DNA from 4 places in the Ensifer sp. R-19 genome. Region 2 is predicted to be linked to each of the others. Evidence: predicted binding sites of a transcription regulator. Region 2 holds the regulator's gene; each other region holds the start of a gene.
What was found. Region 2 encodes PhoB, which activates phosphate uptake and scavenging genes when phosphate is short. Its sites were predicted from a motif close to TGTCATNNANCTGTCAT; they were not measured.
Positions count from the first base shown of each region.

Region 1: the regulator PhoB is predicted to act here: its motif matches at 3,651-3,667, upstream of phnC (phosphonate ABC transporter ATP-binding protein).
Region 3: the regulator PhoB is predicted to act here: its motif matches at 2,481-2,497, upstream of ACN9MO_RS23620 (DUF1045 domain-containing protein).
Region 4: the regulator PhoB is predicted to act here: its motif matches at 3,360-3,376, upstream of phnF (phosphonate metabolism transcriptional regulator PhnF).

Region 1 is NZ_CP184570.1:934,824-940,529, forward strand. It holds gene ACN9MO_RS23580 (amino acid ABC transporter permease) at 1-467, opposite strand, end outside; gene ACN9MO_RS23585 (NAD(P)/FAD-dependent oxidoreductase) at 485-1,765, opposite strand; gene ACN9MO_RS23590 (transporter substrate-binding domain-containing protein) at 1,838-2,665, opposite strand; gene ACN9MO_RS23595 (YciI family protein) at 3,091-3,468, shown strand; gene phnC (phosphonate ABC transporter ATP-binding protein) at 3,731-4,573, shown strand; gene phnD (phosphonate ABC transporter substrate-binding protein) at 4,662-5,567, shown strand.
Region 2 is NZ_CP184569.1:154,939-160,644, forward strand. It holds gene pstA (phosphate ABC transporter permease PstA) at 1-232, shown strand, start outside; gene pstB (phosphate ABC transporter ATP-binding protein PstB) at 246-1,061, shown strand; gene phoU (phosphate signaling complex protein PhoU) at 1,112-1,825, shown strand; gene phoB (phosphate regulon transcriptional regulator PhoB) at 2,085-2,768, shown strand; gene ACN9MO_RS00755 (GcrA family cell cycle regulator) at 2,837-3,358, opposite strand; gene ACN9MO_RS00760 (aspartate aminotransferase family protein) at 3,780-4,979, shown strand; gene argF (ornithine carbamoyltransferase) at 5,080-5,706, shown strand, end outside.
Region 3 is NZ_CP184570.1:940,606-946,311, forward strand. It holds gene phnE (phosphonate ABC transporter, permease protein PhnE) at 1-927, shown strand, start outside; gene phnE (phosphonate ABC transporter, permease protein PhnE) at 937-2,454, shown strand; gene ACN9MO_RS23620 (DUF1045 domain-containing protein) at 2,582-3,289, shown strand; gene ACN9MO_RS23625 (alpha-D-ribose 1-methylphosphonate 5-triphosphate diphosphatase) at 3,291-4,430, shown strand; gene phnN (phosphonate metabolism protein/1,5-bisphosphokinase (PRPP-forming) PhnN) at 4,427-5,014, shown strand; gene hutI (imidazolonepropionase) at 5,334-5,706, shown strand, end outside.
Region 4 is NZ_CP184570.1:2,311,664-2,317,369, reverse strand. It holds gene ACN9MO_RS29950 (glutathione S-transferase family protein) at 1-361, shown strand, start outside; gene ACN9MO_RS29945 (hypothetical protein) at 390-1,016, opposite strand; gene ACN9MO_RS29940 (selenium-binding family protein) at 1,050-2,444, opposite strand; gene phnF (phosphonate metabolism transcriptional regulator PhnF) at 2,605-3,336, opposite strand; gene phnG (phosphonate C-P lyase system protein PhnG) at 3,445-3,912, shown strand; gene phnH (phosphonate C-P lyase system protein PhnH) at 3,912-4,520, shown strand; gene ACN9MO_RS29920 (carbon-phosphorus lyase complex subunit PhnI) at 4,524-5,633, shown strand; gene ACN9MO_RS29915 (hypothetical protein) at 5,666-5,706, opposite strand, start outside.

The sequences.
Region 1 (5,706 bases), on a different replicon from region 2:
CCGTAGATCACGCCGTTCTTCGACAGCTTCGCAATTGCCCCGACCAGCGCGATGAGGGTGGCGATCGCGATCGAGATCACCGAGATATAGAGCGTCGTGACGACGCCCTGGGAGACCAGGTAGCCGATCTTCTTGGCGATGAAGGCGAAGGACAGATCGAACGAGTAGAAAAACAGCATCAGCAGGACGAAGAGCTCGACCCAGACGCCGATCACCTGTCCGCTACGCGGCAATTGCCGCAAAGCCTTCCAGTTCGCTACCGCGATCAGCGCGACCATCAAGGCGCTGACCAACCGGCCGAGCGCTGGATTGGCTTCCAGCCACCCTGCCGAAGTCGGCAGCAGATGCCCAATCCAGGCGGGGCTGATGCCGAGCCCGTAGATCGCCAGCGTGACGAGCGCCAGCATGAGAAACATGCCGGACCGTCGCGCGACATCCGGATAAGTCAGTATCAGACGACCAATCATCTCAAAATCTCCGGCGTTCAGGCCGCGCGCTCGCGCCACCAGTCCTGTGCCTGCAGTTTCCAGTAGGTGAGTTGAGCAACCGCCAGCCCGGCATAGCCGCCGGCCCAGACCAGACCGAACGGCCGGAAGAGCTTGTAGCGCTCGGACTGTCCGAGAATGCCTTCGGCCACCAGCTTGCCGCCGATCGCCGTGGTGTTGAGCCCGTGGCCGCCAAAGGCGGTGCAATGCCAGACACCCGGCCGCATCTCGCCGATCTGGGGCATCAGGTGGCGTGCATAGGACATCAGCCCAGACCAGGCGAGTTCGGTCTTCAGTTCCTTGAGTTGCGGATAGGTGCCTGTCATCTCGCGCCGCAATTCGGCCGCAAGGGCCGCCGGCGAAGCTGCCCGCGTGGTGATCCGCCCGCCCCAAAGCAGTCGCTTGCCCCCATCCACCAGCCGGTAATAGTCCCCGGCGCGGCGGTTGTCGCCGATCGCGTCGCGGGTGGCGATGGCAGAACGGATCAGGTCCGGCGCTTCTTCGCTCAGCATCACATAGGTGGCGATCGGCAGGAACGCCCGCTGCAGCCGGCCGTTGAGCGCGCCGGTATAGCCGCCGGTCGTGAAGACGACCTGGCGGGCCTTGACGCGGCCGCCAGCGGTCGACACCGTCTTCTCGGCCCCATCGAGCATGCTCGCCGTTGCCGCCGAGCCTTCGTAGATCCGCCCACCCAGCCGCTCGATCTCTTCTGCCACCGCACGAAGGTAGTTGAGCGGGTGCATGTGGAAGGCCTTGGGATCGCGCAGACCCTGGAAATAGCGCTTCGACTTCAGCACCGCGCGAATATGATCGGTGTCGAAGTATTCCAATTCATATCCGTAGTTTCGGCGCATCGCGTCGGCATGTGCCTTCATGCTGCCGTCGTCGTCATAGCGCAGCACGCTGGTGATGCCGGGCTGCGCATGCGCGCTCTCGATCTTCAGCGCCGCGATCGTATCGCGAACAAAATCCACGCCTTCGATCGACAGGCGGTGGATCTGCCGCGCCCCCTCGGCACCGGCCATTCGAGCAATATTCTCGCCACCGGTCGCAAAACCGGGGCTGACGAAGCCGCCATTTCGACCGGAAGCCCCGAAGCCGATACTCTCGGCCTCGAGCACCACAACCGACTGCCCGGCGCGTGCGAGCTGAAGCGCCGTTGTCAGACCAGCAAGCCCACCGCCGACAACGACCGTGTCACATTCGATGGTTTCCGAAAGCACTGGTCTGACCTTCCGGTCGACCATCGTATTTTTGTAGTAGGTGTCGGGATAGGACATGTTCTCTCGCTCTGCAGACAGCGATTAAGGGTTGCGGGCGGCATGAACTGCCGCCGCACAGACTTGTCCAACTCAGTCGGCGCTGTAGTCCTTGCCGTACCACTTGGTGGTAAAGCTTGCGAGCGTGCCGTCCTTCTTCATCTCGTCGATGAGATCGCCGATCTTCTTCGTCCACTCAGGGTCGGTCTTTTCTGCGATAACGACGAGCGGCTCCTTGAACGCGTACTCGCCGTCAAGCACCTTGAGCGGATAACCGTTCTTGATGGCGTTGAGCGCGGTCTGTTCCGGCGCGATGACCGCATCAAGGCGCACGCCATTGCCGAGGCGCAGGTCGTCGAAGGGAAGCATGGAGTCGGCGAAGGTGCGGATCTCGCCCGGTTCCAGCTTGTATTCGATCGGCGGAAGCCCCGGCGCGTCGATTTCCAACTGCCGGCGAATGAAATCTTCCGATGTCGTCGCCGTTTCAACGCCGACGACCTTGCCGTTCAAGTCGGTGACAGACTTCGCCTCGCTGTCCTTGTGCAGCACATAGACATAGGGGCTGTAGTAATAGATGCCGGCGAAGTCGATGACCTGGGCGCGCGCCTTGGTGGGGGTGACGGAGCCGACGCCGACGTCATAACGTCCCTGCCAGCGGCCGCCGGTCAAGGTCGCCCAGTCCGGCGTCTCGAAGCTGACCTCGACGCCAAGGCGCTTGCCGATCTCGCGGGAGACATCGATGTCGAAGCCGACCAGCTGGTTGCTGTCGTCGAGATAGCTCTGCGGCGGCCACCCGCTATTGGTGGCGACCACCATCGCCTTCTTGCTCATGACACGGTCGAGCGTCTCGCCTGCCTGCGCGGCGGTGGCAAGCGCCAGCGCGGCAGCGCCGACGGCGAGCTGTAGAACCAGTTTCCTCACGCATTCCTCCTGTTTGAACGTCAGCAATGGGTTCCCGTTTATGTAAGATGTCTGACAACATAAGTTAGAAAAGATCGATAAAGATGAGTCAAGGGCGGAAGCGCATCCGCTCCATGAAACGAAGTGATGGGACCATGTGTCTCCGTGATGAATGAGCCAACGAAGCGCACTCCTGCACCGAGACCCGTTCATGCCGGAAAGATACACTTAGACATCGCCGTCGCTGACTTTGGACAACCGTTAGGACAAGGCGGTGGTCCGGCGCGCGAACTCAAAGGCGCAGTTTCCGGATTACCGCGCGGGCCTAGCGTTAGGTCGCAGCATCCTGGGCCTGATTTCGAGCGTAGCCTTGAACCCATGAACCTCGCCACACCGATTGAAGCCATCGGCGAAACCTGACAGGAATACGTCCGGGAGGACGGTTCATGTATTATGCGATCTTGGCTTATCACACGGCAGGCGTCGTCGAATCCTGGAGCGAGGAGGAGGATGCGGCCCTGATGTCCGATCTACTCCAGGTGCATGATCGCTTCGTTCAGCAGAAATCATTCGGACCGGCCGCGCGGCTCGGCCCTGCTGAGGGAGCGGTGACGCTGAGGGGCAAGGGCGAAGGCATCGTCACGGACGGCCCCTTCGCTGAAACCAAAGAGCATCTCCTTGGCCTCTACGTCGTGGACTTTCCGACGCTCGACGCAGCAATCGCAGCGGCACGCGACCTGCGGCGCAGCAATCCCACCGCGATCTACGAGATCCGACCGATCGCGCTCTATGTTCCGGGGGCAACCTTGGAGCCTGGACCGTAGAGCCAGGAATCGCACGGCGTTACTGTGCCAGGACGCGATCTGGCGACCGCCCTCGATCCAGCCGAATCTCAAGCGGCAATCTTGCGGGAGGTGGCCAATCGGGCACCCACCGGCGCGATGTCGTTCACTTTTGATTAACCCAGCCCGCGCGGGTGTGAACTGTAACAGAACTTACAACAAACTGACATTTCGCTTTCATGAAGCGCCGATATGGCAGGTGTCATACCGATGACCGGTCTCCCCGAAAGAGGACCTGCTAGAAATGTTTCAGTTGAAGAGTGTAACCCGCCAGTTCGGCAAGAAGACAGCCGTAAGTTCGGTTACCTTCGACATCCCGCAGGGTCAAATGGTCGGCGTGATCGGCCGCTCGGGCGCCGGCAAGTCGACGCTCTTGCGCATGATCAACCGTCTCGTCGACCTGTCTTCGGGTTCGATCGTCTTCGACGGCAGTGAGGTTTCGTCGCTTCGCGGCGCGGCACTGCGCACCTGGCAGCGTGACTGCGCGATGATCTTCCAGCAGTTCAACCTGGTACCGCGCCTCGACGTGCTCACCAACGTTCTGCTCGGTCGTCTCAATCACCGCTCGACGGTGCTCAGCATCCTCAACATGTTCACCCGCGAAGAACGCATCATGGCGATCGGCGCGCTCGAGCGCCTCGGCATCGAACAGACCGCACTTCAGCCCGCAGGCACGCTCTCCGGCGGCCAGCAGCAGCGCGTCGCGATCGCCCGCGCGCTAATGCAGCAGCCGAAGGTTCTGCTCGCCGACGAGCCGATCGCCTCGCTCGACCCGCTGAACGCCAAGATCGTCATGGACGCATTGCGCGACATCAACGAACGCGACGGCATCACGGTCATCACCAATCTCCACACCCTCGATACGGCACGCAACTATTGCGAACGCATCATCGGCATGGCGCATGGCCGCGTCGTCTTCGACGGCCAGCCCAAGGATCTGACGGCGGCAGCGGTTGCCGAGATCTACGGCGCCGACACGGGCATCGAGGAGTCGATGACCTCCACCAGCATCAACATTCCCGCGGCCGAACCGCAGGAAGAAACGGCATCTGCCGGCCTCAAGCCGCTGGCACTGGCCGGCATCTGACGCCCGCCAGGATCGAAAGCCCGCGTCAAGGGCACCTCTTTGAAACCGAATAGGATCCGGCCAAGCCGGACACACACGGGAGAACCTTATGCTGAAGAAAGCTCTTCTGGGCGCCGTCGCGCTCCTCGCCCTCGTCGGCCACGCTCAGGCTGAAGACCTCAAGGAATTCCGCATCGGCATTCTCGGCGGCGAAAACGAAGCCGACCGCCTGCGCAACTTCCAGTGCCTCGTCGACAAGCTGCCGGCTGCCATCGGCGTCGAGAAGGTCTCGCTGTTCCCGGCTGCCGACTATGACGGCGTTATCCAGGGCCTGCTCGGTGGCACGCTCGACTACGCCGAGCTCGGCGCTTCCGGCTATGCCAAGATCTACCTCGCCAAGGCTGACGCCGTCGAGCCGATCCTGACGACCGTTCAGACCGACGGTTCGACCGGCTACCACTCGATCATGGTTGCCCGCAAGGATTCCGGCATCACCAAGCTCGAAGACCTGAAGGGCAAGAAGCTCGGCTTCGCCGATCCGGACTCGACCTCGGGCTACCTCGTGCCGCTCGTCACCCTGCCGGAAGCGATCGGCGCGCCGGTCAAGGAATTCTTCGGTGAAACCGGCTTCGGCGGCGGTCACGAAAACCTCGTTCTCGAAGTCGTCAAGGGCACCTTCGATGCCGGCACGACCTTCGGCTCCGGCGTCGGCGAATTCAAGGACGGCTACACCTCGGGCAACCTGAAGAAGATGGTCGACAAGGGCATCCTCGACATGAACGATCTCGTCGAGCTCTGGAAGTCGCCGCTGATCCCGAACGGCCCGATCGTCGTGCGCACCTCGATGAACGACGACATGAAGGCGAAGTTCAAGCAGTTCATGGTCGACCTGCCGAAGACCGACGCTGCCTGCTTCTCCGCCATCCAGGGCGGTGACTTCACCGGCTACACCGAAGTCAACTCCGATTTCTACAAGCCGATCATCGACGCCCGCAAGGAAACGATCGGCGGCTGATAGACCGCATCTTCCGGGAACGCTGGCCGCCAAACGGCCAGCGTTTCACTGTTTGAAGGGTGCTCGACACCAGCCCTTCAACCATACCCTACCGCTTTGTTTTCACGCATTTCCTGACGGAAAGCCGCTCCGTGCTTTT
Region 2 (5,706 bases):
CGAAACCGCGCCGTTGCTGTTGATCGGCATGGTCGCCTTCGTCGTCGACTATCCCGGTTCGCCGATGGAGCCGTCGACAGCGCTGCCGGTGCAGATCTACATGTGGGCCAACGAGGCGGAACGCGCCTTCGTCGAGCGCACCTCCGGCGCGATCATCATTCTTCTCATCTTCCTCGTCGTCATGAACCTTGGCGCCATTCTGTTGCGACGTCGCTTTGAGCGCCGTTGGTAGTGAGGTAATTACTATGAACATCATGTCAGAAGCAGCGGTCGAGAAAGCCTTGGATCAGAAAATGAACACGGTTCCCTTCAAGATGATCGGCAAGGATGTGTCGGTCTACTACGGCGAGAAGCGGGCGCTTTTAGACGTCAACCTCAACATCCGCGAGAACACGGTAACGGCGCTGATCGGTCCGTCGGGCTGCGGCAAGTCGACCTTCCTGCGCACGCTGAACCGCATGAACGACACCATCGAGAACTGCCGCGTCACCGGCAAGATCACGCTCGATGAGGACGACATCTACGACCCGACCATTGACGTGGTCGAGCTGCGCGCCCGCGTCGGCATGGTCTTCCAGAAGCCGAACCCGTTCCCGAAGTCGATCTACGACAACGTCGCCTACGGTCCGCGCATCCACGGACTTGCCCGCACCAAGGCGGACTTTGACGAGGTGGTCGAGACCAGCCTGCAGAAGGCAGGTTTGTGGAACGAGGTGAAGGACCGCCTGCAGGAGCCGGGTACCGGCCTTTCCGGTGGTCAGCAGCAGCGCCTTTGCATCGCACGCGCTGTTGCCGTCAGCCCGGAAGTCATCCTCATGGACGAGCCCTGCTCGGCACTCGACCCGATCGCGACCGCCAAGGTCGAGGAACTCATCCACGAACTGCGCACGAACTTCACGATCGTCATCGTGACCCACTCGATGCAGCAGGCCGCCCGCGTTTCGCAGCGCACCGCCATGTTCCACCTCGGCAATCTTGTCGAGGAGAACGACACCGACAAGATGTTCACCAATCCGGATGACCAGCGCACCCAGGATTACATCATGGGCCGCTTCGGCTGAGGCCAATCACGGCTGCAACAGTCACTGGAAAGCGCCTGTAAGGATCGACGATCATGTCCATGCATATCATGTCCGCCTATGACGAAGAACTGAAGTACCTGACGCGCCGCATCTCGGAAATGGGCGGTCTCGCCGAGCAGATGGTCGCCGAATCCGTCCGCGCCCTGGTCAATTCCGACCTGGCGCTGGCGCAGAAGGTAATCTCGGACGACACTGTTCTCGATGATGCCGAGCGCCAGATCGGCGAGAAGGCGATTGTCACGATCGCCAAGCGCCAGCCGGTCGCCGCCGACCTTCGCGAGATCATGGGGTCGATCCGCATCGCCTCCGACCTGGAGCGTGTCGGCGACCTCGGCAAGAACACTGCCAAGCGCGTGATCGCGGTTGCCGGTTCCGGCATCCCGCGCAAGCTCGCCCGCGGTCTCGAGCATCTCGCCGAGCTCGCTCTGGTGCAGCTCAAGGAAGTGCTCGACGTCTATGCCTCGCGTTCGCCGGAAAAGGCCAACAGCATTCGCGAACGCGACGAGGAGATCGACGCGATCTACACCTCGCTGTTCCGCGAGCTGCTCACCTACATGATGGAAGATCCGCGCAACATCACGCCCTGCACGCATCTTCTGTTCTGTGCCAAGAACATCGAGCGTATCGGCGACCACGCGACCAACATCGCCGAGACGATCTATTACATGGCGACGGGTGCCCAGCCGGAAGGTGAGCGCCCGAAGGATGACAACACGTCGACGTTGGGCTCGGTCAACGACTAGAAGGTTTGAGCGGGATGCGGGGGACAACCGCATACACTTTTCCCCATCCCGCTCTGGCGTTAAACGCGCCGTTCGCAATGCATGCCCCATGAATATCATCCGGTCGCGGCTTCGGTCGCGGCCCCGAATTCCTGCATCTGAAGCATGCGGCTTTTCGCACCGCCTTTGAAATTGGCGGGGGTGCTCCAGATTTAGAGTGTCTGAGTGCCGGCCGGTCCGCTGGACCCGCACGGCGCTCGCGGTAAGGAGACGTTACCTGATGTTGCCAAAAATCGCCGTGGTCGAAGACGAAGAGGCGCTGAGCGTCCTGCTGCGTTACAATCTGGAAGCTGAAGGCTTCGACGTCGATACGATCCTCAGGGGTGACGAGGCGGAGATCCGGCTACAGGAACGCCTGCCCGACCTTCTGATCCTCGACTGGATGTTGCCTGGCGTCTCCGGCATCGAGCTTTGCCGTAGGTTGCGCCAGCGCCCGGAGACGGAGCGGCTGCCGATCATCATGCTGACGGCGCGCGGCGAGGAAAGCGAGCGCGTTCGCGGTCTCGCGACCGGGGCCGACGACTATGTGGTCAAGCCCTTCTCCACGCCGGAGCTGATGGCCCGCGTCAAGGCGATGCTCCGCCGGGCGAAGCCCGAAGTTCTCTCGACGCTGCTGCGCTGCGGCGACATCGAGCTCGACCGGGAAACCCATCGCGTCCATCGTCGCAGCCGCGAAGTTCGCCTGGGGCCGACGGAGTTCCGCCTGCTGGAGTTCCTGATGTCCTCTCCGGGCCGTGTCTTCTCGCGCTCGCAGTTGCTGGACGGCGTCTGGGGCCACGACATCTATGTCGACGAGCGGACCGTCGACGTGCATGTCGGCCGCCTGCGCAAGGCGCTGAACTTCTCGACCATGCCTGATGTCATCCGCACCGTGCGCGGCGCCGGCTACTCGCTCGAAAGCTGAGAAGGGCAAACAGAAGTCAATAAAAAAGGGGCCGATCGGCCCCTTTCGTTTTGGTCCTGTGCGGATCCTTAGCGCATCCGACGGCGCTCGGCGGACGGCTGGTAGGCAAGCCGCGCATGGAAGCTGCAATAGGGCGAAGCTTCCGGGGAATCGTTGCCGCAGAAATGGAACTCTTCCTTCAGCGGGTCGCCGATCGGCCACTTGCAGGTGCGTTCGGTGAGCTGGGTCAGCTCGAGGCGGCGCGACATTGGCACGACCACGTCGGTCTGGATGCTGAAATCCTGCTCGGCAACGAGATCGACTTCGATCTCCTCCTTGAGAACGGTGGCGCCGGACGGACGGGCAACGGTGCGGGTCGAAACGCGCGAGGCGTAGTTCGGAGCGCGCGGCGCCGAGGTCGGCCGCTTCGGGCGGGCCGCCGCAGTGGCGCTGCCGCCGGCTTTGGCGCGGCCTGGAAGGCTCAGGCGATGAACCTTGCCGATGACAGCGTTACGGCTGACGCCGCCGAGCTGTGCCGCGATCTGGCTTGCGCTTAGGCCCTCGGACCAAAGCTTCTTCAGTTTCTCCACCCGCTCGTCAGTCCAGTTCATTTCTGCACTCTCCGTTCTCAGCGTTGGGGATGGCAGAATCCCTCACCGCACCCCGGTTGAATCTCGAGGTTGCAAACGCGATAACTCTTTTGGTGACTAGGTCCGCCGCATGCGTCTAGTAATTGAATGTTAACGTACTGACCGCCGGACTCCGTGGCAAGAGTCCCGGGATTCACGCCGAATCGATTTCGTAGTTTTCCCCAACTTGCTCGGCTGGCGTTGCATTTTTGCAAGCCCTACCGGCCGATTTTTTCGTCGCAGGGAAATGGATCTCGTTACCGCGCTGCAAGGCTTGGTTTTGTTGACATTGCAGTGCGAAATAGGAATAGTGCCTGCGCCGCCGAAAGGCGGCATTTTTGATTTTTATCGGGCCGCATGAAGCAGCGGGACCGATGCCGATTGGAGTGAAGGAGAGCCTCGCATGACTGCAACCACGCCGCTTTACGATACCTACATGCGCGCGCCGTTGCGTTTCGAGCGAGGAGAGGGCGTCTGGCTAATCGCCGAAGACGGCTCGCGCTATCTCGACTTCGCTGCCGGCGTTGCCGTGAACTCGCTCGGCCATGCGCATCCGCATCTCGTCGAGGCGCTGAAGGCGCAGGCCGAGAAGGTTTGGCACCTTTCCAACCTTTACGAGGTTCCCGGTCAGGAAAGTCTTGGACGCCGCCTGGCCGCCGTAACCTTTGCTGATCGGGTCTTCTTCACCAATTCCGGTGCGGAAGCGCTGGAATGCGCGATCAAGACGGCGCGGCGCTACCACTTCGCCAAAGGCCAGCCGGAGAAGTTTCACATCATCACCTTCGAGGGCGCCTTCCACGGCCGCACGATCGCGACGATCGCCGCCGGTGGTCAGCAAAAGTACATTGAAGGTTTCGGGCCAAAGGCCCCAGGGTTTTACCAGGTTCCGTTCGGCGACCTCGCAGCCGTCAAGAATGCGATCACCGAGGAGACCGCCGCGATCCTGATCGAGCCGATCCAGGGCGAGGGCGGCATCCGTCCCGCGACCAAGGAATTCATGCAGGAACTGCGCGCCCTCTGCGACGAATTCGGCCTGCTCCTGATCCTCGACGAGGTTCAGACCGGCGTCGGCCGCACCGGCAAGCTTTTTGCCCATGAGTGGACGGGCATCCGCCCGGATATCATGGCCGTTGCCAAGGGCATCGGTGGCGGCTTCCCGCTCGGCGCTTGCCTGGCGACGGAAGAGGCGGCCGCCGGCATGGTGGCGGGCACGCATGGCTCGACCTATGGCGGCAATCCGCTGGCGATGGCCGTCGGCAACGCCGTGCTCGACGTCATCCTCGCTGATGGCTTCCTCGCCCATGTGCGCGACGTCGCGCTCGTCTTCCGCCAGGGTCTTGCTTCGCTGAAGGATCGCTATCCCGATATCATCGAAGATATCCGCGGCGATGGCCTGATGCTGGGCATCAAGGTAAAGGGCCCCTCGGCGGATCTCCTGAAGGAGATCCGCGCCGAGAAGCTCCTGGCCGTGCCGGCCGGCGACAACGTGTTGCGCCTGCTGCCGCCGTTGACGGTGACGGCGGAGGAAGCACGCGAGGGCCTCGCACGCATCGAGCGCGCCGCCGAAGCAGTGCGGAAGGCAAGTGGTAACGCTGCGGCCTGACCGATAGGGCCAAGACTGACCCAGGATGGTAGAATGACCTTCGTGCGTTCACGCCGCTGCGTGGCGCACATAGGTTCGATTTTTTGAGGAACCGAGTACGATGGCAGGCACCAGACACTTTCTCGATCTTTCGGCCATGACGGCCGCCGATCTTCGGACGATCATCGATGATGCCCGCGTCCGAAAGGCGACGACCAAGGCCGGAACCGCCGAGAAGCCGCTCGCCGGCAAGATGCTGGCGATGATCTTCGAAAAGCCGTCCACCCGCACCCGTGTGTCCTTCGATGTCGGCATGCGCCAGCTCGGCGGCGAAACCCTGTTCCTTTCGGGCACGGAGATGCAGCTCGGTCGCGCCGAGACGATCGGCGATACGGCGAAGGTCCTGTCGCGCTATGTCGACGCGATCATGATCCGCACCACCGACCATCGCCGCCTGCTGGAATTGGCAGAACACGCGACGGTACCCGTCATCAACGGCCTGACCGATGACACCCATCCGTGCCAGATCATGGCCGACATCATGACCTTCGAGGAGCATCGCGGACCGGTGAAGGGCAAGACGATCGCCTGGACCGGCGACGGCAACAACGTGCTGCACTCGCTGATCGAAGGCTCCGCCCGCTTCGGCTATCGCATGAACATGGCCGTGCCGCTCGGCTCCGAGCCGCAGGACAAGATCCTGAACTGGGCCCGCAACAACGGCGGCGAGATCCTGCTGTGTCACGAT
Region 3 (5,706 bases), on a different replicon from region 2:
AACGGCGCCGTCATCGAGCGCCATTGGCAGGAACTGAGTTCCCGCCGCCGGCTTTACTCCTGGCTCGGCTTCGGCATCCTCTTCCTGGCGCTCTCAGGCTCGCTCTGGTTCGCCAACGATTCCAACGCCGGCAAGTTCTTCGATCGCCTGCCGCATTTCTTCGACTTCGTCGGCGATCTCGCACCGCGTGACGGGCTGGAAATCTTCCGTGCCATGTTCGACCTGCCCTCGCCCTATGACGACGGCAGCTTCAAATACAACTACCCGGACGGCCGGCTGGACCTGACCGACAGCTTCTATATCCCCGAATACGTGCACAAGATGCTGGAAACCGTGAACATCGCGATCTTCTCGACGATCATCGGCACGGCACTCGGTTTCGTGCTCTGCTTCTTCGCAGCGCGCAACCTGATGCCCAATCCGTGGATCCGCGGTACCGTTCGCCGGATCATGGAGATCCTGCGCGCCTTTCCGGAAGTGGTGATTGCCGGCTTCTTCCTCGCCATCCTCTCGCTCGGCCCCATTCCCGCGATCGCCGCGGTCTCGATCCACACGGTCGGTGCGCTCGGCAAGCTCTTCTACGAAGTGGTCGAAAACGCCGACATGAAACCGGATGAGGGCCTGCGTGCCGCGGGCGGCAACTGGATCGAGCGCGTCTGGTTCGGCATGGTGCCGCAGGTGCTGCCCAACTTCACCAGCTACTTCCTGCTGCGCCTCGAAATCAACGTGCGCGCCTCGACCATCATCGGCGCCGTCGGTGGCGGCGGCATCGGCGAGCTGCTGCGCCTTTCGATCGGCCAGGGCCACCAGGCGAAAACGCTTGCGATCGTTATCCTGCTGTTCGCGACCATTTTCGCCGTCGACCAGTTTTCCGCCTGGCTTCGCCGTCGCCTCGTTGGCGAACAGGCCTTCCAGCTTGCCCAGTAGGTGCGCGCTATGACCACGACCACACGACTGAGCCCAATGGAGATGGACGCGATCGCGGCCCGCCATCCCGAGCTCCTGAAATCCTCGACCTCCAAGCGTGTACGCACGGCAACGATCGCCGGCGGCATTGTCGTCTATCTCATCTTCAGCTGGTGGTTCTTCTCGATCGGTCAGGTGCTTGGCAACGCCAACTGGGGTATCGCCGGCACTTATCTCGCCGACTGGGTCTCCTACGAGGTGCGGCCCGAGATCCACATCGCCTCTGACCGGACAATGAGCCTCAACTATCAGCGCAATTCGCCGCTCGGGCCCAATCCCGATCCGGATTGGATGGAACTCGACAAGGAGACGGTGACGCGCCGCGTGGAAATTCCGGCGTCGACGACGCAGGCGGCAAAGCCGAAGGCAAGCTCGTCCTTCAGCTTCATGACGCCCGGTTCAGCGCTCGGCGGCACCACCACGGCCGAAGCTCAAAACCGCGTCGAAATCCGCACGGAAGAAGTCCTGACCCGAGTCGTCGTGACCTATGACCGCTCAACCAGGATCGAGATCGCCGACAGCCTGGTCAAGGCGACCCATGGCGGCGAGACCCTGGTGATGGCCGTCGATGGCGCCGACAGGGTGATGCCGCAGGGCACGCTGCCCACCTGGGCGACGCAGAAGCGTCCAGGCGAGAAGATCGTGCTTGCGTTCGGCGCCACCGGCTGGGCCGAAGTCGAAGGTGACGAGGTCTCCGTCCGCAACCGCTTCTTCGGCTGGGCGAACTTCCTCTTCGACACCAACTCGCCCTTCTTCGGCAAGAGCTATGGCGAGGTCGTCGAGCTCATCATATCCGGCGAGCGCATAGATCCGTCCCGCTCGAACCTCTCGCTTGCCTGGAACAACATCCTCTATAACGCCGAGTGGCAGCATCTGGATGTCTGGACAAAGCTCCTGCAGACCGTCGTCATGGCCTTTGTCGGCACACTCTTTGCATCGCTGATCGCCTTCCCGCTCTGCTTCCTCGCAGCCCGCAACATCACGCCGAGCTTCATGACCAATCAACTGGTCAAGCGCTTCTTCGACTTCCTGCGGTCGGTCGATATGTTCATCTGGGCGCTGTTTTTTACCCGCGCCTTCGGCCCCGGACCGCTTGCCGGTATCTCGGCGATCTTCTTCACCGACACCGGCACGCTCGGGAAGCTCTATTCCGAGGCGCTGGAAAACATCGACGACAAGCAGCGCGAAGGCGTCAAGTCGGTGGGTGCTGCGCCGCTTGCCGTACAGCGCTTCGGCGTGCTGCCGCAGGTGTTGCCGGTCTTTGCCAGCCAGGCGCTCTATTTCTGGGAATCGAACACCCGTTCGGCGACGATCATCGGTGCTGTCGGCGCGGGCGGTATCGGTCTCAAGCTCTGGGAAGCAATGCGCACCAATTCCGATTGGGAAAATGTCGCCTACATGGTGCTTCTGATCTTGCTGGTTGTCTTTATTTTCGACAGCATCTCGAACGCGTGCCGTTCACGCCTGATGGGTCGCAGGGCACATTGACGACAACCAAGCATTTGCGCGTCCGCCATCATGATGTTGTCATGGAAATCGGCTAGCTGCGCATCGCATCCCGCAAACAATCGACCCGCCTCCCCGGCGGGCCGGTCGCTACAAGAAAGTGAAGACCGTGCGTTATGCAATCTACTTCGCGCCGCCGGCGGACGACCGGCTGTCGCAGACCGCGTCCCGTTGGCTTGGCCGTGACGCCTTTACCGGCCACGCTCTTGCTCTTCCGACGATCGCGGGGATCGACGAAGCGACGCAACGCACACTGACAGCAGACCCGCGACGCTACGGTTTTCACGGAACGCTGAAGGCTCCCTTCGAGCTTGCCGAGGGCCGCGACGAAGACGAACTCCTCAGCATCTTCGAATGCTTTGCCGCTGACCTCGATCCCTTCGAAATCCCTGAAATCGTCCTGCACCAGCTCGGTCCGTTCTTCGCGCTGGTGCCGTCCGCTCCCTCGGCCGAACTGCAGGATCTGGCCGAAGATGCCGTTCACCGCTTCGACCCGTTCCGCGCGCCGCTGTCGGAGGCGGACTTCGCTCGGCGCAAGCCGGAGAGCCTCCCGGAACGCCAGAGGCGCTACCTGAGGGAATGGGGCTATCCCTATGTATTCGAAGAATTTCAGTTCCATCTGACTTTGACCGGTCCGGTGTCCGCCGAGACCAGCGGCGTCATGCGATCGGCGCTCGAATCCGCCTTTGCCGATCATATCGGCAAACCGCTTCACGTGACGTCAGTCGCGCTCTTCGTCGAACCGGAGCGCGGCGCCCCCTTTACTGTCCGCTCCCTGCTGCCGCTCGGCAGCGACACCCAACGAAAGATTGCATGAGATGAGCAAAGAACAGGTTTTGACCAACGCCCGCATCGTCCTCGAGGACAGTATCCTCGGCGGCTCGGTGCTGATCCGCGACGGCAAGATTGCCGATATCTCCGCGGGGACGGTCGCCAGCGGCGAGGACTTCGAAGGCGACTACCTCATTCCCGGCCTCATTGAACTGCACACCGATCACCTCGAGGCCCACTATTCGCCGCGCCCCGGCGTGCGCTGGCTGAAGATCGCAGCGATCCAGGCGCATGACGCGCAGGTCGTCACCTCGGGCATCACCACTGTCTTCGACTGCCTTCGGCTCGGCTCCGACGAAGATGGCGGCTTCCAGAAGGGCGAGATGCGCAGCATGGCCGACGCGCTGGCGCAGGCCAAGGAAGAAGGTCGGCTGCGCGCCGACCACTTGATCCACCTGCGCTGCGAAGTCTCGACCTCCGACGTGCTCGATCACTACGAGGACTTCCGGAACGACCCACAGGTCAAGCTCGTCTCGCTGATGGACCACGCGCCCGGCCAGCGTCAGTTCCAGACGATGGATCAGTACACGCTCTACTACAAATCCAAGCGCGGTCTTTCCGACGCGGAATTCGCCCGCTTCGTCGAACGTCAGCAGGCGCTTTCGGCGAAATATGCCGGCCCGCACCGCACTGCGCTGGCTGAGGCCTGCGCTGCCCGCGGCATCACGATTGCCAGCCATGACGACGCGACGGTCGACCACGTCGAAGAATCGGTCGGCTTCGGCATCAAGCTTGCCGAATTCCCGACAAGCTTCGAAGCCGCCGAAGCGTCGCACCGCGCGGGCCTGAGCGTGCTCATGGGCGCGCCGAACATCGTTCGCGGCAAGTCGCACTCCGGCAACATCGCCGCCCGCGACCTGGCGGAACGTGGCGTGCTCGACGTGCTGTCGTCGGACTATGTGCCCTTCAGCCTGATCCACGCGCCCTTCGTTCTTTCCGACGAAGTCGAAGCCATTGACCTGCCGAAGGCGATCGCGATGGTGACCTCGACGCCAGCGCGCACCGTCGGCCTTGACGACCGCGGTCGCGTCGCAGTCGGTCTGCGCGCCGACATCGCCCGCGTCCACCGCAGGCAAGGCATTCCGGTCGTGCGCTCCGTCTGGCGCGAAGGACGGCGTGTCGCATGAGCGCGAGCGAACAGGGTGCAGGCGCACTCGTCGTCGTCGTCGGACCGAGCGGTGCCGGCAAGGACAGCGTCATGGGCTTTGCCGCCCGGCATTTTGCCGACTGTCACGACGTGCATTTCGTCCGGCGTGTCATCACCCGTCCGTCGGATGCCGGCGGCGAGGTGCATGAAAGCGTCTCCGAAGACGAATTCGTCGACATGCAGAAGGACGGCGCCTTCGCCGTCTTCTGGGACGCGCATGGCCTCAAATACGGCATCCCCTCCGTGGTGCTACAGAATGTGCGGAACGGCATGACCGCGATCGTCAACGGCAGCCGCGGCGCCCTGCCGGCGTTCCGGGAAGCGTTTGGCGACATTGCCGTCGTCGTCATCACCGCCGAGGCACCGGTTCTGGCCAAGCGGCTTGCAGAACGCGGCCGCGAGAGCGAGGAAGAAGTCCTGCGACGGCTGAGCCGCCGGGCCCCCGATGTCACGTCGGGCCCCGGCGTGAGCGTCATCGACAATAGCGGCAGGCTCGACATCGCCGGCACCCGCTTCGTCGACCTGGTGGAACGATTGCGCATCAAGGCGGACCACGCCGCCTGACGGGGGCGAGCGGTACCGTCGGCCTCGCCTCTCGAATCGACATGGCAGGGCTTTCGGCCGGATATCTTTCCTGACGATCGATTGACACGAGCCCCGAAATTCCGGTTTCGGGGCTTTTTTGCGTTCGCGCGCTTCGGAAGCACATCGCACAGAAGTTGCTCACAGAATCAATCTGTTGAAGCCGCTTGCTCATGTTTTTGAACAGCGCTGCGCCTCTTTTCTTCGCCTTTCCGCCCTGTCCTTTTCCTCCCGCCACACGATTTTCCTCTTGTGGAGCGAATTAATATGTATATACATTATATCCAGTGGAGGCGACCTCATGAACGATATCCCGACCCGCAAGCAGGCATCCGGCGTTTGGCGCAACACGCGCCTCGTGACGCTGAGCGAAGGCGCCGAAGGACTTGGGCTTGTCGAGAATGCGGCCATTGCTGTCGTCGATGGGCGGATCGCCTTTGCGGGTCCCGATCGCAATCTGCCGGCCAACCTCTCAGGCCGCCTCGAAACGGTTGACTGCGAAGGCCGCGTGATGACGCCGGCTCTGATCGATTGCCATACGCATCTCGTGCACGGCGGCAACCGCGCCCGCGAGTTCCAGATGCGGCTCGAAGGTGCTACTTACGAAGAGATCGCACGGGCCGGCGGTGGCATCGTTTCCTCGGTGAAGGCGACCAATGCGCTGAGTGTCGACC
Region 4 (5,706 bases), on a different replicon from region 2:
CGCCCGGGCCACCTATCCGGCACTGAACTTCCCGCTCTATCCGGGCGAAGTTGGTTGCAGCGATGCGGATGCGGAGACCAAGGAGAAGGCGCGCCGCGCAGCAGTCGAAGCGCTTGCCGAGCCGCTCGACGTCTTTCGGGCGTTCTATATCGGCGACAAACCCTTCATCGGTGGTTCCACCCCCTCGATCGCTGACATCAGGCTTGCGGCGACCCTCGAATTCCTGGCGGCAATCGACTACTCGCTGCCGGACTGGGCGAAGACCTACGTCGCCAACATGGAAAAGACGCTCGGCAATGCCTACACCGAACCGGCGACCGATGTGCGCGGCTACATCAGTTACGTGAAGGCCCAAAGGTAGACGCTCCGCCGGCTGCCACGTAGCAGGCTCATTGAACGAGAAGCACGATACCGGTTGCACCCAGCGCCAGCGTCCAGAGGCGATCGAAGTTGATCCACGCCGAGCGGAGTGCCGCAAGGCCGAGCCATTCGAAGACGGCGAGCGCGACCGCGGCGACGACGGCCAGCATTGCTGCGCCATGAACCGCAACGGCGGCGAGCGCGACGGGAAGCGAACCTGCGATTGCGAGATCCCCGGGACTATCCGCCACGCAGAGGCTGAGGACCGCCGGCAGCAGCATCAGGCCCGCCCCGTGGCTCGTCGCCATCAGGAAGGACCAGAGGCCAAGGCTGGCCATGCTGGCGCGCATGCCAACTCTCACCCGATGGCGGTGTCCGTAAAGCGCGCCGTAGGCGGCGACGCTGAGTATGAGCAGCGCCGCGACAAGCCTGAAACTGTGCGGCTCCAGCGCCGCGCCGAATGTGACGACCACTGCCAGCGTCAGCGCGGCGGAGACGGCATGACCGGCAGCAATCGGAGCAAGTGACAACCACACGATCCGACGGTCCTGGCGGTGAAGTCCGAGCGCCACGGCAAAGAGCCAGCCCATCGCCGGATTGATGCCGTGAAAGGCACCGAGGGCGGCAATCGAAAGCCACGGCCAGAACGTCGTCATTCGCCCCGACAGGACTGCACGATCGTCCCCTCCCTACGGGTAGCAATAGGAGTCGGACGAGCAGTCACCGCCTTCGAGACGGACCTGATGCGGGCGATGGCCCTTCGGCCAGTCGACGAAGAAGTTTTCGTCGAAGGTGATGCCGCCACCGTCGGCGACGTCCAGTTTGACCATCCACCCGTCGATACCTTCGGGGTAGAACTGCGGATCGATGGCACCATAGAGCGAATTGGTGAAATAGACCCGCTTGCCGTCCCGGCTGATCTCCACCATCTGCGGCCCGCCATTCAGCGCTCCGTTCTTGGCCTTCGGATGGGATGCACGCGAAACGATGCCGCCGATCCGCACACGGCCCGTCTCCTTCGGCGCAAAGGGGTCAGAAACGTCGTACTGGATCATGTCGCCGGTGCCCCAGCAGGAAACGTAGAGGAACCGGTCGTCCATCGACAGGTCGATATCGGTGACGAGCGGCGCGACAGCGCTGAAGCCCTTGAGCACGGGGGGCAGCAAATCCGGATCGGCCGGCTCCGCCGGTATCTCGATCACCTTCTTCACCGCCCATCGGTCGCCGTCGCGATACCAGGTCCAGATCGACGCCGAGAGGTCCTTGAGGCTGATGACGCAGCCGACGAAGCCATAGGCCTTGGTCGGATCATGCGCAGGCCGCAGCTCGAAGACGAGCTGGTGCTCCTCGCCGAAATCGATCTCCTGCAGGTGCTTGCGCTTGTGTAGGTCCCAGAAGTGCAGCCGGCGGCCATATTTCGAACCGAGCAGCACCTCGGGAACCAGCCCGTTTTCGAACGTATCCGGCGTGCCCCATTCGCTGGTGATCAGCGTGTCATGGCCGAGATGCCACCAGAAATCATAGGCAAGCTTCTGCGGCCCACGATCCATTTCCCATTGGCCGAGCACATCGAAACTCTGGTGGTCCAGCAGGAAGATGCCGCCGGGCGCCTTGCCGTCACGATCCGCGAGCGCGTTGATGTAGATGCCTTCGGGACCGCAATGGGTGGTGTGCAGCCGCGAATAATTTGCCTTCTCGGCAATTTCCGAAGGCTCGATCACCCGCACGATCTTCGGATTGCGCGGGTCCGGCTTGGTGTCGATGATGTGCAGACGGGAGGACCTCAACCCCGGCACTACCAGATAGCGGCGCTCGACATGCGGATGCGGCGCATTGGGGCAAAGACAGGAAGAGCAAGCATTCCAGCCGAAATGGTGCAGTTCGTCGCCGACGTTCGGCATGTCGACCTGGCCGACGATCTGCGAATAGCTTGGCGACGCCGGATCGACGTCGACGACCGCAATCGCATCCGGCCGCTTCCGCTCGGGATCGAACGCCGCCACATAGGCGAGCGTTTCCTTGGGAGCCTTGGCCGCCATGCGCGGTGATGGATAGAAGGAAGGATCGGGTCGCCACGTCGCCATTGCCATTCTCCCCTACGAGAATTCTAAATGCGCGGTTCCGGATGCAGGTTCCGGTCATGCGGCAAAAACGCGTCGGAAATGCGGCCTATCCGCCACATTTCCCCGATGGAGTGCTTGAGGCCGGGTGCGGATCCTGTCGCCGTGGGCAGCCGGCGGCGTTCTATGTCTCAATCCGCAGTTTCATTCGGTCAGCGGCAAATCGGGTACGGGAATACTCCACTGGAGAGCCGTCGAGATCGGCATTCAGCGATTGCGCCTCGAGCACGATCGCGCCCGGCGAGAGCTTCAGCATCGAAAGCTCCTCCGCGTCGGCATGCCGGGCGACAATCTCGGTCGAGGCGCGGACATAGTCATCCAAGCCGTGGGCGGCGAAGGCCTTGGTGACGGAATGCAACCGTTCGAATTCTTCGGCCATGCGCGGAAAACGATGCGCAGGATAATAGCTCGAGGATACCGACAGCGGTCGGCCATCGCCGCTGCTGACGGTCCTGAGCTCGATCACCGTATCGCCCGGCGCAATGCCGAGTGCCTTTGCGATCTCGCCGTTTGCCGGCAATTCGCCGTGGCCGAGCAGCCTCGTGCCGATCTCCTTCACTTGGCGACCGAGCCCCTGCGAGAACCGCGTGCGCTTCGAGATCGGGTAGCTCACCCTTTCCTTGCGCTCGATCATCGTGCCGCGTCCCTGGACCGCGCGCACCAGTCCCTCTTCGGCAAGCGCCGCAAGCGCGCTTCTGACCGTGTGCCGGTTGACGCCGAATTCGCCCGCAAGCACCGTCTCAGGCGGCACCATGCCGGCCGCATCGTAGTCGCCATTGCTGATTGCCAGGCGGATCCGGTCGGCGATCTGCCGCCACAGAGCGACGCCGGTCTGGCGCTCCACCACTTTTCGCATTGCCGTGTCTTTTCGCATTGGCATGTCACAAGCCTGTCATTTGCGGACGTTATGGAAAAGTATAAGATGTACAGTTGTCTAGATCAATGGACATTTGAGGTGAAAATGATGGATGCGAAGCTGAAACAGGAAAGCCCGCCGGATCCGGCGCGCAAGAAAGCCATGGGACTGCTCGCTCGCGCGACCCTCGACGAGCTGAATGCTGCCTGGGAAGCGCTCGCCGACAAGCCGGACGTTCATCCGGTTCGCGGTCCGGAGACCGGCCTCGTCATGGTGCGTGGCCGCATCGGTGGCGGTGGCGATCCCTTCAACCTCGGCGAGGCGACGGTCTCGCGCGCGACCATCCGCCTTTCGAGCGGCGAGATCGGCCACGGGCAGCTGCTCGGTGCGGACCGGCAGCGCGCGCGGCTTGCAGCGATCTTCGACGCACTCGCCCAGCGCGAGGACGATCGCGCGAACGTCGATGCTCTGCTTCAACAAGTGGCGGACCGGCTGGCGCTGGAAGAACGCCGCAACGCCGAAGAGACTGCAGCAACCCGCGTCGACTTTTTCACCATGGTCCGGGGAGACGACTGATGGCCAGCCAATCGCAGATTTACGCCGGCGCCTTCGCAGATCCAGTCTTTGCCGCCCAATCCGTCTTCCGCGACCTGATGGAGGGTTTTGCCCGCCCAGGCGCGATCAAGCAGCTTTCGGCCAAGAGCACGCCGCCCGCGCCGCTCGGCGCCGCGGCCGGCGCCGTGGCATTGACGCTTTGTGACCATGACACGCCCGTCTGGCTGACGCCGTCGCTCGGGAAATCGGGCGTTCCGCAATGGATCGCTTTCCATACGGGCGCCGCAGTGACCGCCAGCAAGACCGAAGCCCGCTTCGCCTTCGTCGAAAAAAGCGCCGCCTTCCCAGGTTTCGACCAGTTCTCGCTCGGCACCCAGGAATACCCGGATCGTTCGACGACGCTCGTCATTGAAGTCGAGGCGCTGACCGGCGGCCGGGCACTCACCGCCAAGGGGCCCGGCATCAAGGACGAGACGGAAGTCGCCGTGAAGGGGCTGCCGGAAGTCTTCCTCGAATTCTGGACCGCCAACCGCGCAATCTTTCCGCGCGGCGTCGATCTCGTGCTGACGGCCGGAGAGGAACTGCTCTGCCTGCCGCGCACAACCCGTCTTTCGCTGAAGGAGGCGTGACCCATGTATGTAGCCGTCAAGGGCGGGGAAGCCGCCATTGCCAATGCGCACCGCCTTCTCGCCGACCGCCGCCGCGGTGACCGAAACCTGCCCTCAATCACCATCGAACAGATAGTCGAGCAACTCGGACTTGCCGTCGACCGGGTGATGGCGGAAGCCTCGCTCTACGATCGCGCGCTTGCGGCTCTAGCAGTTCGCCAGGCACGCGGCGATATGATCGAAGCGATCTTCATCCTCCGCGCCTACCGCACGACGCTGCCGCGCTTTGGCTACTCCGAGCCGGTCGACACCGCCAACATGAAGATCGAGCGCCGCGTATCGGCGACCTACAAGGATCTGCCCGGTGGACAATTGCTGGGGCCGACCTTCGACTACACCCACCGCCTGCTCGATCCTTCGCTGATCGCCGACGAGACCGTCGCAGAGCCGGCGGTCAAGGAACCCGGCGAACACGTCATGCGCGTCTCCGACATTCTCGACGGCGAAGGCCTGATCGAGGGCGACGGCCAGATGCCCGAAGGTCATGTCATGGGCGACCTTACCCGCGAGCCGATGGAGTTTCCGATGGCCCGCGACCTGCGCCTGCAGGCGCTCGCCCGCGGCGACGAAGGCTTCCTGCTGGCGCTCGCCTATTCGACCCAGCGCGGCTATGGCCGCACCCATCCCTTCGTCGGCGAAGTGCGCATCGGCGAAGTGGAGGTCGAGCTCGATCTTCCGGAACTCGGCTTTGCCGTCTCGCTCGGCACGATCCGCGTCACCGAATGCCAGATGGTCAACCAGTTCATGGGTTCGGCCAAGCAGCCGCCTCAGTTCACCCGCGGCTACGGCCTCGTTTTCGGCCAGAGTGAACGTAAGGCGATGTCGATGTCGCTGGTCGACCGGGCGCTGAGAACCGACGAGTTCAGCGAGGACATCGTTGCGCCGGCCCAGGATCAGGAATTCGTCATCTCGCACGCCGACAACGTTCAGGCGACCGGCTTCGTCGAGCACCTGAAGCTGCCGCACTATGTCGACTTCCAGGCCGAACTGGACCTCGTCCGGCGCATGCGCCGCGACTACGAGGCGGCCAACGCCGGCGACACGGCGAAGGAACAACGGGAGGCGGCCGAATGATCGGGCAAACCGCATGGACGCACGGTGACCGTTCAGTCGCCGCCGCCATCTCCACCGCCGCAATCGCCGCCAC